DNA from 2 places in the Promicromonospora sp. NPDC090134 genome. Region 1 is predicted to be linked to the other one. Evidence: predicted binding sites of a transcription regulator. Region 1 holds the regulator's gene; the other holds the start of a gene.
What was found. Region 1 encodes LexA, which represses DNA repair genes until DNA is damaged. Its sites were predicted from a motif close to TCGAACANNTGTTCGA; they were not measured.

Region 1 (3,363 bases):
CGGCGCGCGGCCCGTCCGGCCGCTACGCCTGCGCCGCAGCGCGCTCCGCCGCGCGCTCGGCGCGCTCCGCGCGCAGGGACGTGATGGCGCTCTCGAAGTCCTCGAGCGAGTCGAACGACTGGTAGACGCTCGCGAACCGGAGATAGGCCACCTCGTCGAGCTCGCGCAGGGGGCCGAGGATCGCGAGGCCCACCTCGTACGCGTCGATCTCGGCGCTGCCGTTGCTCCGCAGGGTCTCCTCGACCCGCTGCGCCAGAATGGCCAGGTCGTCGTCACTGACGGGGCGGCCCTGGCAGGCCTTGCGCACGCCCGCGGCGACCTTGTCGCGGCTGAACGGCTCGGTGGCGCCGGAACGCTTGACCACCGACAGGCTGGCCGTCTCGACGGTGGTGAACCGCCGGTTGCAGTTCGGGCACTGCCGCCTGCGCCGGATCGACAGGCCGTCGTCGGCGGTCCGCGAGTCCACCACGCGCGAGTCGGCGTGGCGACAGAACGGGCAGTGCATGCTGACTCCTGCGTGGTCGGCCACGGACCGGAGACATCCGGTCGCGCCCCGACCGTAAGCGGGCAAACCACCCCCATGCAACATCGCCGCAACATTTGACGGCGAATCGTGGCCTCCGTCCACTTCGTCGGGGCGTTCGGCCACTTTTCGGGGGCCCTCCGGTCACTCCTTCGGGAGCAGGAGGAGCTCGCCGACCCGCACGGTGCCCGACGTCATCTCGTTGAGGTCCTGCAGCCGTGCGACCGCCTGCCGGACGTCCTCCCCGGGCTCCGCGATCTGCTCGGCGAAGCCCCAGAGCGTCTCCCCCGGCTGCACCGCGTGCACGCGGACCTCCGTCGGCTCACCCGGCGAGCTGGCCACGGCGGTCGCTCCCCACGTCGCCATCGGCGCGACCACGAGCATCGCCAGCAGCACCAGCACGACCCGGCCGCGCCGGGTGAGCCGCAGCCCCGCGAGCCCGAGCCGGTCGGCGAACGTGCGCGGCCCGCGCGGCGCGTACGAGGAGGCGGTCGGACGCGGCCGGGGCGGTGCCGACGCCCGGCTCGGGGTGTGCGCCGGGCCCGGCCGATACGCCCGGACCGCGCTCGATCCGGGCACCGTCGCATACGCCGGCCCGTACACCGGGGTGTACTGCCGCAGCGGGATCACGTCCCCCATGGCCCCTCCTCGAAAGGTGACTCGAACTCTTGTCCGTCATACACACGTTCGTCGAACGCTCGTACCATTGTGTAGCACGGGACACCGTAGAAGTCGAGACACGCTCGAACATTCGTTTGAGCCGAGCACATTTGTGATCTAGAGTGGGCAGCGCACAGGAGAACATTTGTCGGAACGGGAGGGGCACGGGCATGACGGGACGGGACGGGACCAGCGACACGAGAGCCGTCGACACGGCACTCTCGGGCGTCGCCACGTTGGACGCGCCGGGCGACGGGGCGGTCGCCGGCGTGCACGCGATCTCGCCGGCAGACCGCCTCACCGAGCGGCAGCGCCTTGTGCTGGACACGATTCGGCAGTCGTTCGAGACGCGCGGATACCCGCCGTCGATGCGCGAGATCGGCGAGGCCGTCGGGCTGGCCAGCCCGTCGAGCGTCAAGCACCAGCTCCAGATGCTGGAGAAGAAGGGCTTCCTGCGCCGCGACCCCAACCGGCCGCGTGCCATGGAGCTCGTCGAGCCCCTGGCCGAGCAGGTCGAGAAGCCGACGCGCGGTGAGATCCACTGGCCCGAGCCGCGGCGTAGCGGCCAGGTCCACTGGGGCGGTTCGGTGCCGGACGACGCGAGCACCCCGCCGCCGTCGTACGTGCCGCTCGTCGGCCGCATCGCGGCCGGTGGGCCGATCCTCGCCGAGCAGGTCGTCGAGGACGTCTTCCCGCTCCCCCGCCAGCTCGTGGGTGACGGCGAGCTGTTCCTCCTCAAGGTCGCGGGCGACTCGATGGTCGACGCCGCGATCTGCGACGGGGACTGGGTCGTGGTGCGCCGCCAGAACGTGGCCGAGCAGGGCGAGATCGTCGCCGCCATGATCGACGGCGAGGCCACGGTCAAGACGTTCAAGCAGACCGACGGGCACGTGCTGCTGCTGCCGCAGAACCCGGCCTACGAGCCCATCCCGGGTGACGAGGCGCAGATCCTGGGCCGCGTCGTCGCGGTGCTGCGCAGCCTCTGACCCGAGGCACCAGGGTTCCCGACAGGCCCGATCACCGGCTCACGGTGGTCGGGCCTGTCGCGTTGCCTACCCCCTAGAACCCGAAACGCCGCTGCACCGCACGCACGCTGTCGGCCGATGCGCGCAGCCCGGCCAGCTCGTCGTCCGACATGGGTACCTGCACGGTGCTCGTGACGCCTCGCCGGTCCACGAGGGACGGCACCGACAGGCAGACGTCGCTGATGCCGTGGTAGTCATCGAGCAGCGAGGACACCGGCATGATCCGGCGCTCGTCCTTGAGCACCGCCTCGATGATGCGGGTCGCGGCCAGGCCCACGGCGTAGTTGGTGGCGCCCTTGCCCGCGATGATCCGGTAGGCCGAGTCGACCACCTCGTGGTGCACCTCCGCGCGCACCGCGGCGTCCAGGGGCGCGGCGCCACCGACCGGCACCCAGTCGAGCAACGGCACGCCGCCGATCGAGGCGGAGCTCCAGAGCGCGATCTCCGAGTCGCCGTGCTCCCCGGCGATGTAGGCGTGCACGTTCCCGACGGCCACCCCGCACCGTTCCGCGAGCACCACGCGGAGCCGCGACGAGTCGAGCACGGTGCCGCTGCCGAAGAGCCGCTCGCGGGGCAGCCCCGAGATCTTGAGGGCCGCGTAGGTCACCACGTCCACGGGGTTGGTCACCATGAGGTAGGTCGCGTCGGGTGCGACCTCGACCAGGCCCGGCAGGATGGTGCGCATCAGACCGATCGTCGCCTCGGCGAGGTCGACGCGGCTCTGGCCGGGCTTCTGCTTGGCGCCCGCCGTGACCACCACGACGTCGGCCCCCTCGCACACCGCCGGATCGTCCGAGCCGATCACGTGCGCCTGGGACGTGAACATCAGCCCGTGCTGCAGGTCCAGCACCTCGGCGTCGACCTTCTGCCGGTCGATGTCGAGCAGGGCGATGGTGCGGGCGGAGCCGCGGGTCAGCGCCGCGAAGGCGAGCGTCGACCCCACGGCCCCCGCACCCACCACGGCGATCTTGGTGGTGCGGGATCCGGCGGGCTGGGCGGCGGGGACGTCCGAGGGGGCTGCCATGCCCTCAGGCTATGTGTCGAGCCTGGCGAGCGCGGCGCGGACCAGCTTCGGGTCGGTGGTGGGCCAGAACCCGGGCATCGACCGGGTCAGGAACGACGCGTACCGTGCCGTCGCGAGCCGTGGGTCGAGGA
Region 2 (3,363 bases), on a different contig from region 1:
GAGACCCTCGCCGAGGACCTGCCCGCCGACGTCGACCTGTACGTCACGGGCCCCGCGGGCTTCACCAGCGACCTGGCGTCGGCGTTCGCCGGGATCGACGGCCTGCTGCTCGGCGTGGCGCTGTCCGCGGTGCTGGTCATCCTGATCATCGTCTACCGATCGCTGCTGCTGCCCCTGGCGGTGCTCGCCACCAGCATGTTCGCGCTGTGCATCGCGCTGCTCACGGTGTGGCACCTGGCGAACTCCGGCGTGCTGCTGCTCAGCGGGCAGACCCAGGGCATCCTGTTCATCCTCGTGATCGGCGCGGCCACGGACTACGCGCTGCTGTACGTGGCGCGGTTCCGCGAGGAGCTGCTGCACACCCCGGACAGGTGGACCGCGACGCTGCGCGCGCTGCGCGGCTCGGTCGAGCCGATCCTGGCCTCGGGCGGCACCGTCATCGCCGGCCTGCTCTGCCTGGTGTTCAGCGAGCTGCGGTCCAACAGCACGCTGGGACCGGTCGCCGCCGTCGGCATCGCCTTCTCGATGCTCGCCGCGCTGACGCTGCTCCCGGCCCTGCTGCTGGCGTTCGGCCGGGCGGCGTTCTGGCCGCGGCGCCCCGTCTACGACCCCTCCGCGGCGGAGTCCGGCGCCGAGGAGGTCGGGCTGTGGGGACGGGTCTCGCGCGCGATCCGCTCCAGGCCGCGCACCATCTGGATCACGACGGCGGCGGTGCTCGCTCTCGGTTGCCTGGGGATCACCCAGCTCCAGGCCTCGGGCGTGCCGCAGTCGGAGCTCGTCCTGGGCTCCTCCGAGGCACGCGACGGGCAGGAGCGGCTCGCCGAGCACTTCCCGGCCGGGTCGGGCAGCCCGGTCTACGTGATCGCGCCGCAGGAGGACCTGCAGCGCGCGGCCGACGTCCTGTTGGCGGACGACGGAATCGAGGACGTCGCGATCACGGCCGACACCGCGAGCTCGACCGCGCCGGTGACCAAGGACGGCGTGCAGCCCTTCGGCCCGCCCGGTTCGCCGGCCCCGGAACCCGTGGTGTCCGACGGCGCGGTGCTGCTCCAGGGCACGCTCGGCGACGCCGCGGACTCGCTGGCCGCGGAGCAGACCGTGCGCGACCTGCGCGCCGCCTACGCCGACGAGCTGCCCGCGGCCCTGGTCGGCGGCGAGTCCGCGACGGACCTGGACACGAACGAGGCGTCGATCCGCGACCGCACGGTCATCGTGCCGATCGTGCTCGTGGTGATCCTGGTCATCCTCATGCTGCTGCTGCGCGCGGTGCTCGCCCCCGTGCTGCTCATCCTGACCACAGTGCTGTCGTTCGGGACCGCCATGGGCGTCTCCGCGCTGGTCTTCAACGACGTGCTGGGCTTCCCGGGCGCCGACCCGGCGGTCCCGCTGTTCGGGTTCGTGTTCCTGGTGGCGCTCGGGATCGACTACAACATCTTCCTGATGACCCGGGTCCGAGAGGAGTCGCTCGTGCACGGCACCCGCGAGGGCGTGTTGCGCGGGCTGCGGCTGACGGGCGGCATCATCACGTCGGCGGGCCTGGTGCTCGCCGCGACGTTCACGGCGCTCGCCGTGATCCCGGTGCTGTTCCTGGTCCAGCTCGCCTTCATCGTCGCGTTCGGCGTGCTGCTCGACACGTTCGCCGTCCGCTCGCTGCTGGTCCCGGCGCTCACGTACGACATCGGCCGGAAGATCTGGTGGCCGTCCAAGCTGGGGCGTGGTGAGAAGTAGCGAGGCTCGGTCGAAGGAACTCGGTGCGTGGAGCTCGCTAGGGGGTATTCGATAGGGGGTATTCGGTAGGTGGCTGACGGGTCGGCCGGTCCTGAGGGGCCGGCCGGCCCTTTCCTTTTCGCCACGGATTCCGGGAGGACGTCGCCGTGAGGCGGAGGCTTCGCGGGACGGAAGAGTTATCCACAGATCTTTTTTCTGCCCAACCCACAGCACATTCGTTCGATAGACTCGCAACAACGCCGTAGGGCGAACCTGGCGTTCGAGATCGCGCACGAGAGGTGGTGTGAACCATGGCAGGAGAAGAGCGTGGAGGCACTCCGCGTGCCCTGGAGGACGTCCTGACCGACCTCGACGCGCTGCTGGACGAGCTCACCGCACCACCGCACGAGCCCATGACGACCTCGGGTCTGGTGTCGGCGTCCGCCCGCCTGCGCGTGGCCGGCGCGCGCATGGATGCCGTGCGCTGGTCGATCCTGCCCCGGATCGAGGCCGCCGGGCTCTGGGCCCAGACGGGCGCACGCACCTTCGCCGTCTGGCTGGCTCGCGCCGAGGACGTCCAGACGGTGACCGCCCGACGCGACGTCCGCACCGCCAGGGCCCTGCGCGACCACCTGCCCGCCACCCTGTCGGCAGGCCTGGCGGGTCACGTGGGTATCGACAAGATCCGGGTCCTGGTCGACGTCACCACCACCAGCGCCACCCGCACCGAGGCCCTGGCCGCCCCGGCGGTCGACGTGCCCACCATCGACCAGGCCGGCTCCGCCCCTGACCCGGGTCCCGCTGAGGACGCACCCGCTGGACCTGTGCCCGACGAGCCGACGACGGGGACACCGACGACTTCAGCCGAGCCTACGTGGGAGGAGCAGCTGCTCGACTGGTCGACCCAGAACGGGCCCGACCGGTTCCGCGGTCTGGTGCGCTACTTCGCCCGCCACGCGGACCCCGACGCCGACGAGCGCGGATACACGAAGGCCAGGCAGCGCGAGTACCTCGACGTCGCACCCACGCTGGGCGGCTACCACCTGAGCGGGTTCCTCACCGAGGAGCACGGCCAGACGCTGACCACGGCGATCGGCTCGATCATGGGCGCACCGGCCACCGGCGATGACCGCACGCCCGGTCAGCGCCGGGCCCAGGCCCTCGCCGACCTGAGCCGCGTCGTGCTCGACACCGGCCGCACCGGTACCGGCGCATCCGTCCGCCCGCACCTGAGCGTGACCGTGTCCTGGACCGAGCTCCAGGCCCTCGCCGCCAGGAGCGCCGCCCGGAGCGACGCGGAGCACCCGGGCACGAGCGTCCCGACCGGACCGACGAGCTCGATCGGCCCGGACGGCGTTCCTCGCATCAAGCGTCCTGCCGTCTTCACCGAGACGAGCACCCCGGTGCCGACCTCGCTCCTGCGCCGCATCGCCTGTGACAGCGAGGTCACCCGCATCGTGTTCGGATCCGACTCACAGATCCTGGACGTCGGCCGGAGCAAACGTACGGTCACCGGGCAGCTGCGCCGGGCGGTCATCGCCCGCGACCAGCACTGCGTCTACGGCCAGTGCGACCAACCGCCCACGCGCTGCGAGGTCCACCACGCACTACGCCACTGGGCACACGGCGGCGAGACCTCCACCACCAACGCCGCCC

Region 2: the regulator LexA is predicted to act here: its motif matches at 1,936-1,951, upstream of ACIPN7_RS10410 (DUF222 domain-containing protein).

What each region holds. Positions count from the first base shown of each region.
Region 1 is NZ_JBIVCZ010000002.1:47,923-51,285, forward strand. Features, by position in the region: gene nrdR (transcriptional regulator NrdR) at 23-505, opposite strand; gene ACIPN7_RS06665 (LysM peptidoglycan-binding domain-containing protein) at 668-1,162, opposite strand; gene lexA (transcriptional repressor LexA) at 1,354-2,169, shown strand; gene ACIPN7_RS06675 (L-lactate dehydrogenase) at 2,243-3,232, opposite strand; gene ACIPN7_RS06680 (ATP-dependent DNA helicase) at 3,242-3,363, opposite strand, start outside.
Region 2 is NZ_JBIVCZ010000003.1:169,745-173,107, forward strand. Features, by position in the region: gene ACIPN7_RS10405 (MMPL family transporter) at 1-1,728, shown strand, start outside; gene ACIPN7_RS10410 (DUF222 domain-containing protein) at 2,019-3,363, shown strand, end outside.